DNA from 3 places in the Bacillus sp. FJAT-45350 genome. Region 1 is predicted to be linked to each of the others. Evidence: riboswitches for the same ligand, from Rfam matches in the RefSeq annotation. Region 1 holds a riboswitch; each other region holds the start of a gene.

Region 1 (3,287 bases):
ACAGCCAATACAGAACAAACCATTGCTACACTTCATGACTTAAAAAGACTAGGGATAAAAATTAGTATTGATGATTTTGGGACGGGATTCAGTTCTTTAAATTACTTGAAACAGTTTCCGGTCGATACATTAAAAATTGATCAATCGTTTGTTCGTGAACTATCAAATGGTACTAGTGATGCCACAATTGTGAAAACAATTATTGCTATGGCACATAATCTAAATCTAAATGTTGTTGCTGAAGGAATTGAAACGAAGGAACAACTTGTATTTCTCCAGGAGCACAACTGTAATGAAGGACAAGGATATTTCTTTAGTAAACCAGTACCTGTTATTGAATTAGAAACAAAAATCCAAGAGATAAAAAAAGTAATAGAAGAACACGGAATGAATTTAGTAGAAAAACGTAAGGAAGAAATTCTCCTAAAATCTGAATAGTTAGAGGTAGTTAGTGAATTAGGGGCAAGCATTGCACATGAAATTAGAAACCCAATTACAACGATAAAAGGATTTATTCACTTATTTGAACAAGGTAGCATTAAGCAAGAATATTTTAATGTTTTACATTCCTCTATTAACCAGATTGAAAAGTATATAAAAGAGTTTCTGATGATTTCTAGCACTAATGTAAATCGGAGGCTAGTCGACTTTAATCAATTATTAAAAGATGTTATATCACTACTAGACAAAAAAACAAAAGGGAAACAAATCGAATTACAGTTTGAGAAAAGCATTGATCTTCCTTGGATTAAGTGTGACCCAATACAAATGAAACAAGTAATGATAAATTTGGTCACAAATAGTATTGAAGCAATAAAAAATGGCGGTTTGGTCAAAGTTCATGCTAGTAGGAATGAATCAAATTTATTAATAAAAGTGATTGATGATGGAATTGGCATGAAAGAGGAAAGAGTAGAGAGATTAGGAGAGCCTTACTTTAGAACTCATGAAAAAGGAACTGGAGTAGGATTAATGTATTGTTTTCAAGTTGTTAAGAAGCACGACGGTATGATAGTAATAGAAAGTGAAGAAAATAAAGGCACTACTGTAGAGATAAGCTTACCGTGTAACTAATTCTTTGCTGGAATTATTTCCACTTTAATTTAGGATATCAGCTTCGATAATGGCAAACTTATTGAAAAGTAAGGACGCAAAGCAACGGGTCTAAGGCTATAAGCTATGATCGCCGTGTTACCGAAAAGAATGGATTATAGAAATATAGGATATTATCTATATTCGTAGCCCGCATTCTTTTTGTGGGCTATTTGGCGTACAGTCAACTTTCGAAACAAAGTTTAATTTCTTTCATAAAGATGTGGCTTTTAGATAATAAGAAGGGGGAGCATTCATTGAAACGTATCTTAGATAAAGTATTAAAAAAATCTACAGTAGAACTTCATGTGGGTGCTCCGTCACTCCCGGTTGATTTATCTTATACAGAGCTGACCTACATGACTAGACGAGGGTTTCTTGCACAAAAATTACATCAATACCTAAGTGATAATAATTCCAAAAGTAGTTTACTATTTTTTCGTTCATTATCAAAAATCTCATTTAATCACAAACAAACGAATCAGGATCATGAACAATTACTTTATATAAGTGAGCTCATGCTTGAGTGGTGTAACCAAGGAGAAGATATTCCAACTCAAGTAAAGAAATTAGAAGTGAGAAATGATATTCAAAACGCGATGTTGAAAGCCTATGATATTCACAAAAAGGATTTGTTTGAGCAAAAGAAAAAAATTGATGAATCAATAACAACAACGGAAAAATCTGATCCTATTTGGATGGTCTATAAAGATGTTATTTTTTCCGTAACTCAAGGTCAGTTCTTACTAATTTCTGAACAGGAAGTAAGTAAATACAAACAAGGAAAGGTCTATTGTGAGGGCATTATTAGAGAACGTTCAGACATACCAAGATGCCGCAATCAAGTGAAAGACATCCTAGAGCAAAAGGAGTTCAATAAAGCAAAAGTAATGAGTTGGTTATTGGCATTGTCGGAAGCTATTACAAACACGTTAAAACATGCTGAAGAAGGTAAGTTGACAATGCTAGAAGATAAGGAACGTAATGAAATACGCTTTGTTATTGAAGATAAAGGACCTGGTTTTTCTCTAGAGGAGCTTCCTAAAACAACACTTTTAGCTGGATATTCTACCAAAAAATCAATGGGGCATGGATTTTCACTTATGATGAAAATGACGAAGCAAGTCTTATTATATACGTCACCAATTGGCTCTACGCTTATTTTAACGATTGATTATGCTCAAGAGGTAGAAGGAAAGAGTGCTGGTTAACAAAGAGAACATACTGGGGAGAGGAAATTTATGAAAAGAAATACGATTATGATGCAATTACTATTTAAAATTGGTCTGTTCTTAGGCTTAATCGCGGTTGTTATTCTTATATCTGGTTATTATTTTTTTAAGTTGAAGATTGAGGCATATCAAGAGGAGCAAATAAATAATATAACTGAAATTGTAGTTCATACAATGGCGTCAACACAACAATCTACAGACACAATTGAACATATGATTGAAAATATATTATATTCATCGTCAAAAGGAATCATGTCCGAGTTACGTGGGAAACAGGTTGAAGATATTAGCATGGAATATTTGCAAGAAGTAGCGAAACGGTGGGATGTGGAAGAAATCTCACTTTGGGAAAGAATTGGTGATGACATAGTCGTTACGGAATCTTCTGATGAAACTCAATTGAATTTAAGTTCAAAGGATTGGGGATATTGGTTTACTGCATTTGATCAATTAATGTCAGGCCAAGAGGTAACAGTTGAGCAAGGGATGGCCATGGAAAACTACTGGGTAGGCCCCATTTCTAGAGCAGAACTTTTTGAACATATTTATTACAAGTTTGCTTATTATTACGATGGAACAACTGACTTTATGATCAATCCTTTTATCCTAGATGAGGAGATTTATAACCTTACTTTTCAAGCTGGTCCAACACAAATGATTGAAAAAATCATTGATGAGAATATCAACATTGAAGAGATTGCTGTTATCAATGTACCTGCTTGGTTAAAAGGGGAAGAAAATGATGTAGTTGAACCGGATACTGACTTACCTGTGTTATATGGGAGTCATCAGTTTGGCTTAGAAGAGGATGAAGAGTTCCTTCAGCAGGTGCAAAGTGAAGATAGCAGCCATAAAGTACTTTTTGAAAAAGACGGTGTGCCTTATAAAAAATTATATAAATCACTTGGTAATGAACGAGTGATGGTGACTACGCTAGATTTAACGAGACAAAAGCAAATTGAA
Region 2 (3,287 bases), 160 kb from region 1:
GATGCTGGTTACAGTGCTACCAAAGGCTTGTTTCGAATTCCTTGGAATGAGCCGGTAAATTACGGGTTGCTTGAGAAAATGATTGAATTTAATATTCAAGATAAAGCAGACTGTTCAACTTTTTGGCGGAGTTAAAGATGGCCGTATAGCTTCTCTTAGGGTGCTATTGCTAGTAGAGTTGAGGAAGGGAAAAGAAAATAATTATACATATTATAATGAATGGAGAGGATTTTTTATGAAAGATGTAAAAACATTTTTAATGTTTCAAGAAGGTAATGCAGAAGAGGCAATGAAATTTTATACATCAATAATTGAGGACTCAAAGATTACAAGTATAGTTAGATATGGAGCAAATGAACCTGGTGAAGAAGGAACAGTAATGCAAGCTACTTTTACTTTAAAAGGGAAAGAGTTTATGTGCATTGACAGTTATATTAAACACGAGTTCTCCTTTACACCTTCTTTCTCAATTTATGTTACTTGTGATACGGACGACGAAATTGAGCAACTCTATCACAAGCTAGTTGAAGGTGGACAGGCACTTATGCCATTGAATGATTATGGTTTCAGCAAAAAGTTTGGTTGGATAAATGACCGTTTCGGAGTTTCATGGCAACTAAACCTTATTGATTAAATTGGAAAAATAATTGCATTTCCATAAAAAAGAACCTTTTATTGATACATCATTAAAAGGTTCCTTTCGTATTATTATTTTTTTACAGCTGAAGCGCTAAATGTATTTGTAGAAGATGAATATGTTACAGTAACATCATGTGGGGTACCACCAATGTTATATTCTCTTGTTTCAGAATTTTGGTTTTGTGTCGTAGGATTTGAGATGTTTCCTCCAGGTAAAGTTTCCTTACTAACAGTTACAGATGAACCATCAGAATAATGAATTGTATAATCTGCGACAACTTTAAATTGATTTGGACCTTGTGGGTCAAGAGTAAGTGAGATATTGCTAATACTTGATACTACTACATCTACAACTGGTACAGTAGGTGAAGCAGGTACAGGCGTGTTATTTAGTAGTGTATACGCGTTACCGAAGTAATTATCGTCACTTAAATCATCAGTAGAATAGGATACAGTTCCACCAGGAGTTAATCCTGTTAAAGTTACTACTTCATCCTCTGTTTCACCATTACTTAACGTTTTAATTACTTTAAATGAAAGTGAATATGTTGCTGTTTCTTCATTCCAGACAAAGTTTGGTGCCCCATCTTCAGTACCTAAATCAATTGAGTATTCAGTAATAACAGCCCAAACGTCAACATCAACTGTTGAACTGTTATTGCTATGAGTTAGTCCAGCCTTTTGACCATTATGAAACTTAGTTTCCGTTTTAACTTCAATGTTTGTTAGTGCATGACTATCTAGGTCGACAGTTGCAGTAAATCCGTAAGTTTTTGGTTGGCCTGGAATTGCCCAAACTAAATCAGCTTTTTGGCCACCTACTGTAATGTACAAATTAGCTAAATCATCACGAGCACCATCAATAACTACTTCACCAGATACAACCTGTGATGTACCAAAGTAACCAGAAATAGAGCCAAATGTAGTAATTTGTGCTGTTTCAATGCCATTTGTATTTCTCCCGTCCTCTTGAATAACAGGATTTGATCCAGCAGCTGGTGCTTTAGTTGGTCCTTTTGCTAATACCCCAGAATTTAACCCCAATACTAAAGAACCTGTTAACAACACTGTAACAACTTTTTTCTTATTCATTTTCATTTCTCCTCTTAAATAATATTCTTATAGCATTAAAATAAGAGGGTCGGTTACACTACTAGCTCGACATAGTCCAAGTGTCCAGATAAAGACTATGCTTCATAGCTCCCCTAGAAAAGGGTCGGTTACATTACTTACTCAAAATAACCCAACTATTCAAATAAAAGTTAATTTATAAGAAAAATAGTATCCTTATTTAGTCTTAGATTAACCGATAAGTAAATAGTCTTATATTTTGTATTATATTCCGTTAATTTCCTGTTGTAAAGTGACTAAAAGTCATAACTGATTATAATTTTGATAAAAAATTTTCTACCATAATTTCACATATAAGATCTATAATAAATTAGGGAATCTTAGTTGTCCTGATACTTTAATAGAAGAGAAGAGGTATGATCTTATTGTTTGAACTATTTAATAAGAAGCCTGATTTCCAAATTCCCTCAACTGGAATTGATGAAATTGAAGAATTAGTAGTAGGAGGCGTGAAGCAGAAAGTATTAATTCAATCTTTAAATAAAGGAAATCCTATCCTATTATTTTTACACGGTGGACCATCCTTGCCATTCCCTGGTATCTCATCAAGAGGGAAAGACTATACAATTGTATCGAATACGAAAAAACTTGTGGAACATTATACAGTTGTATTTTGGGATCAGAGAGGGACAGGAAAGTCTTATAACAAAAACATTCCTCAAGAAACAATGAACTTTAACCAATTTATTAGCGATGCAAATGAAATAATAGATTACTTGATGATGAAATATAAGAAAAAGAAGATATATCTTGCGGGTCACTCTTTTGGATCATTGATAGGAATGTACTTAATTAACCAATACCCAGAGAAGTTCTATTCATATATAGGCTTGTCACAGATTATTGATTGGACAGAAAACGATAGATTGAGCTTGAAATGGCTGAAAGAGGAGGCTGAAAGAAGAAAAGATTTAAAAGCTTTAAAAGAGCTTAAAGCTGTTGGCAAACCTCCTTATATAGAGAGCTTCAAGCAATGGGGGGTAATAAGGAAATGGCAAATGAAATATAAAACTATGATTTATTCTGATGAACACGTTAAAACTCCCGGATTATTTAAGATTGCCTCAGATATGTTTTTATCTAAAGACTATAGTTTTGGGGATATAGTAAACACTTTTTATAGAGGATTTAAACTAATTTATACTGACGAATTTATTAGGAATATCCCATCTATTAATATTCAAAAAGATATTTTATGTTTAAGAGTACCAACTACTTTTATTCATGGTAAAAAAGATGTACATGTACACTCAGAACCTTTAATTTCATTTGTAAAGAATATCAAAACAGAATATGAACCAAGAATTATTTGGGCTGAAAAATCATCTCACGTATTTCATCCTGATGATACAAAACAAATAGAACAAATTATTATTGAAGAATTAAAACACTTAATAAGTTAGTATAAGAAATTTAATTTCTTATAACAGAGGTAGTTATTATTGATACTATGTTGTTTTTAATGATACGCTACTAGAGAAAGCTCTATTGAATAGGGTTTTATATCTTAAAAACAT
Region 3 (3,287 bases), on a different contig from region 1:
TGGACAGTTATATAAATAGAGTGAACGAAATAGATATATGGTGTCAGACACCAGATATAGACAAAATAGCTGATTTTTCCATGTAGTAGGGACAGTTATAAATAGAGTGAACGAAAGACCAACTAGAATTCTAGTTGGTCTTTCGTTTAGAAGTAAAATAGGTACTAGGTACCAAGATAAGAAAAAAACTTGAGATTTTCCACATGAGTTGGACAGATTTGAATCTACTAGTTCTTTGTCTATTTTATATTTTAATTATTTGTCTACGAACTATAGATTGTACAATAAAATTGGCAACTCCATATTAATAAATGTATATTAAGATTTTGATATATCATTCATAAGCCCCCATCGACAACTTACATATCCTGTAATATAATCAAGTTATCGAGCACATGAGAGAAGTGAGTAGGATGCCTTTTATAAGCAAAGATTCGAAATTTTATTCTTTTGTTGAGCCGTTGGTGTATTTCTTCCTGTTACTTTTCTTTTATATTGGTGGTTATTTTTTAGTGACTCATGCGACTTCTTCTATACAGGAGAGGGTTCATGAGTACAATGCTTCTCAATTTAGTAAAATAGTGAAGTTACATTTAGCAACTGGTGAATTGGAGCCAGTGGATGGGACTATTTATTTCTCTGAGTTGATTGAGTTAGGATTATTAGGGGATGATGAGGCCTTTGTATCAGATATTCCTATGCTTTCTACTATCAAATCATCTTACTCTCCTGCGTCCTTTGTCCGAGTAGTGAGAGCTGATAATCAACCGGAGCTGCAAGTTCGGTTATGTATGTCATCCATCGAGGATTGTGTACCAGAAAAGGCAGTGTACGACACGATAGAAGAATAAAACTTTAATTTACTATATGTAAATAACTGTTTCATAAATTATGCACGTCATGTACAATAATAGTTAATATAATAGGATGCTATGAACGGCTATCTCTAATTGGGCACTTGGATAGCTTGGAGCGAGTAGTGCAACCGACCAATTTTGCTTGAGGATAGCAAAGTTGGTTTTTTTTTACTATAAAGGTAGTCAATTTATAGCTTTTTTTCTAATTTAGGTAAAGATTTTTGTAAGTACATAGTATAATGGTCTTATAAGTTAATGGTAAAGGACGATAATTTGAATGGATGTATTTATCTATATTTATCTGTTTATATTTGGTTTGGTTTTAGGCTCATTTTATAATGTTGTTGGTTTGCGAGTACCGGTGGAAGAATCTATTGTAAAGCCACGGTCTCATTGTCCGAATTGCAAACGTACATTAACAGCTTTGGATTTAGTACCTGTTTTTTCTTATTTATTAATTAGAGGGAAATGTCGTGGTTGTGGGTTAAAAATATCTCCGTTGTATCCGTTAATGGAGTTATCGACAGGTCTTTTATTTGTCCTAGCTTATTATTTTATTGGATTGCAGTGGGAGCTTCTTGTTGCTTTATTGTTTATTTCTATGCTTGTGATTATTTTCGTTAGTGATGTTCGATATATGTTAATTCCAGATAAAATATTACTAGTATTTGCACCTATGTTTCTAGTTTTACGGGTATTCGTAGCCCCTTTATCTCCTTGGTGGGATATGTTATTGGGTGCTGTTGTCGGTTTTACACTTTTGTTTATAATTGCTGTTGTTAGCCGTGGTGGTATGGGCGGTGGCGACATTAAATTGTTTGCAGTGCTTGGACTTGTGTTAGGGCTACAAGATGTCCTTTTAGCTTTCTTCTTATCAACATTGTTTGGTACCATATTTGGAATCGCTGGGTTACTGACTGGGAAAGTCAAACGAGGAAAACCAATGCCTTTTGGACCATATATCGTTCTTGGGACGATTCTAACTTACTTCTTTGGTCAAGACATTATACAATGGTATTTTGATTTGTTATGGTAGACAATCGATCGGTGGTGTTTAGATGAATCTTTTTCAGTCAAAAAAAGACATGCGTACAAGTATCATTATTAAAGACCATGTTATTCGCTATGTTCATGCAAAGAAACCGAGCCTTGATTCGATTCGTTCATTTGGGGAGCGTTTCTTACCTGAAGGGGTCATTAGAGAGGGTCAAATTATTGACCGAGAAACGTTAGAGATTATTTTCGAGGAATGTATTGAGCATTGGAAGATTAAACGACATGCCATTCAATTCTGTGTACCAGATTCTTTTGTAGTCGTAAGGAATATATTGATACCAAAAGAAGTGGCAGAAGATGATATTCGAATGCATCTTCATATGGAAATGGGAGAGTCGATTCACCTCCCTTTTGAAAACCCATCTTTTGATTTTAAGCTGTTAGGTGAAAAAGATGGACAGAAAGAGATATTATTAATTGCTTCTCCAGAAAAAGTCGTTATGGAGTTGTATGAATTTTTATCTGAATTAAAGCTTCAACCGAATGTAGCAGATGTTTCGTCACTTTCGTTGTATCGTTTATTTACGAAAGTCGATAAGGCACTTTCGGACGAGCATTTACTTCTTGTGCAGCTTGACCGTTCATCTATTAATCTAACAGTTTTCTATTCACATAAGCCAATGTTTACACGTCATTTTCGTTTAAATAGTGATGATGAGAAATGGGCAATTAAAGGTGATGTGGAGATGGAAAGCTTAGTTTGGGAAGGTGAAATTGAGGAGATTGATGGACAAGCAGAGGAGTTAATTACTGAGGTGGAACGAGTGATGAATTTTTATCGTTTCTCTGTTCATAAAGGAAAAGAAGGAGTCAACCGGATTGCGATTACAGGTGACCATCCTTACTTAGAGCGAATGATAGACATTTGCAAAGAAAGCTTTGATTTGCCAGTAGAAACATTATTAGATGTAGAGATTATTTCAGCTACAGGAGCTATCCCTTATCAATTTCATGATACTGTCGGACTGATGCTGAAAAAAGAGGTGCGCTAATGTTAGTAGAAGTGAACCTGTTACCAGAAAAAGAGAAACGTGATTTAACACCAGTTATTATAATCCTTATTATTGGAATTTTATTGGTAACTGCTACTATTGTCCTATCCTCCCTACATAGCTCAGTATCTACAGAGGTTACTGAGCTAGAAAATGAGGTGCAAGAGTTGATGATATTATCAGAGACGACTAGACAAGAACTAACAGAGCAACAGACAAATAACATTGGACAGTTAGAAGAGGTTATCTCTGCGTTAGATAAGCAGTTGTTTCCAGCTTCTTTGTTACTTGACCATATAGTTAGTCTTTTACCAGAAAGAGGATTTTTCCTTAATTTTAATTATTCTCTACCAAATGAAGTATATTTTGATGCTAGTTTTGA

The links. Region 1 has a riboswitch for cyclic di-GMP ahead of CD003_RS05370 (ATP-binding protein). Riboswitches for the same ligand answer to the same signal wherever they lie in the genome.
Region 2: it holds a riboswitch for cyclic di-GMP, as region 1 does, so the genes downstream of both, CD003_RS06235 (hypothetical protein) here and CD003_RS05370 (ATP-binding protein) in region 1, are expected to answer to the same signal.
Region 3: it holds a riboswitch for cyclic di-GMP, as region 1 does, so the genes downstream of both, CD003_RS19015 (prepilin peptidase) here and CD003_RS05370 (ATP-binding protein) in region 1, are expected to answer to the same signal.

What each region holds. Positions count from the first base shown of each region.
Region 1 is NZ_NISU01000001.1:1,073,444-1,076,730, forward strand. Features, by position in the region: gene CD003_RS05360 (sensor domain-containing protein) at 1-438, shown strand, start outside; partial or broken gene CD003_RS22540 (histidine kinase dimerization/phospho-acceptor domain-containing protein) at 466-609, shown strand; gene CD003_RS05365 (sensor histidine kinase) at 610-1,074, shown strand; cyclic di-GMP riboswitch class I at 1,116-1,199, shown strand; gene CD003_RS05370 (ATP-binding protein) at 1,350-2,303, shown strand; gene CD003_RS05375 (HAMP domain-containing protein) at 2,334-3,287, shown strand, end outside.
Region 2 is NZ_NISU01000001.1:1,234,691-1,237,977, forward strand. Features, by position in the region: gene CD003_RS06225 (iron chaperone) at 1-135, shown strand, start outside; gene CD003_RS06230 (VOC family protein) at 236-634, shown strand; gene CD003_RS06235 (hypothetical protein) at 709-1,731, opposite strand; cyclic di-GMP riboswitch class II at 1,770-1,853, opposite strand; gene CD003_RS06240 (alpha/beta fold hydrolase) at 2,136-3,173, shown strand.
Region 3 is NZ_NISU01000002.1:512,492-515,778, forward strand. Features, by position in the region: gene CD003_RS19010 (hypothetical protein) at 414-851, shown strand; cyclic di-GMP riboswitch class II at 917-1,000, shown strand; gene CD003_RS19015 (prepilin peptidase) at 1,135-1,893, shown strand; gene pilM (type IV pilus biogenesis protein PilM) at 1,916-2,905, shown strand; gene CD003_RS19025 (hypothetical protein) at 2,905-3,287, shown strand, end outside.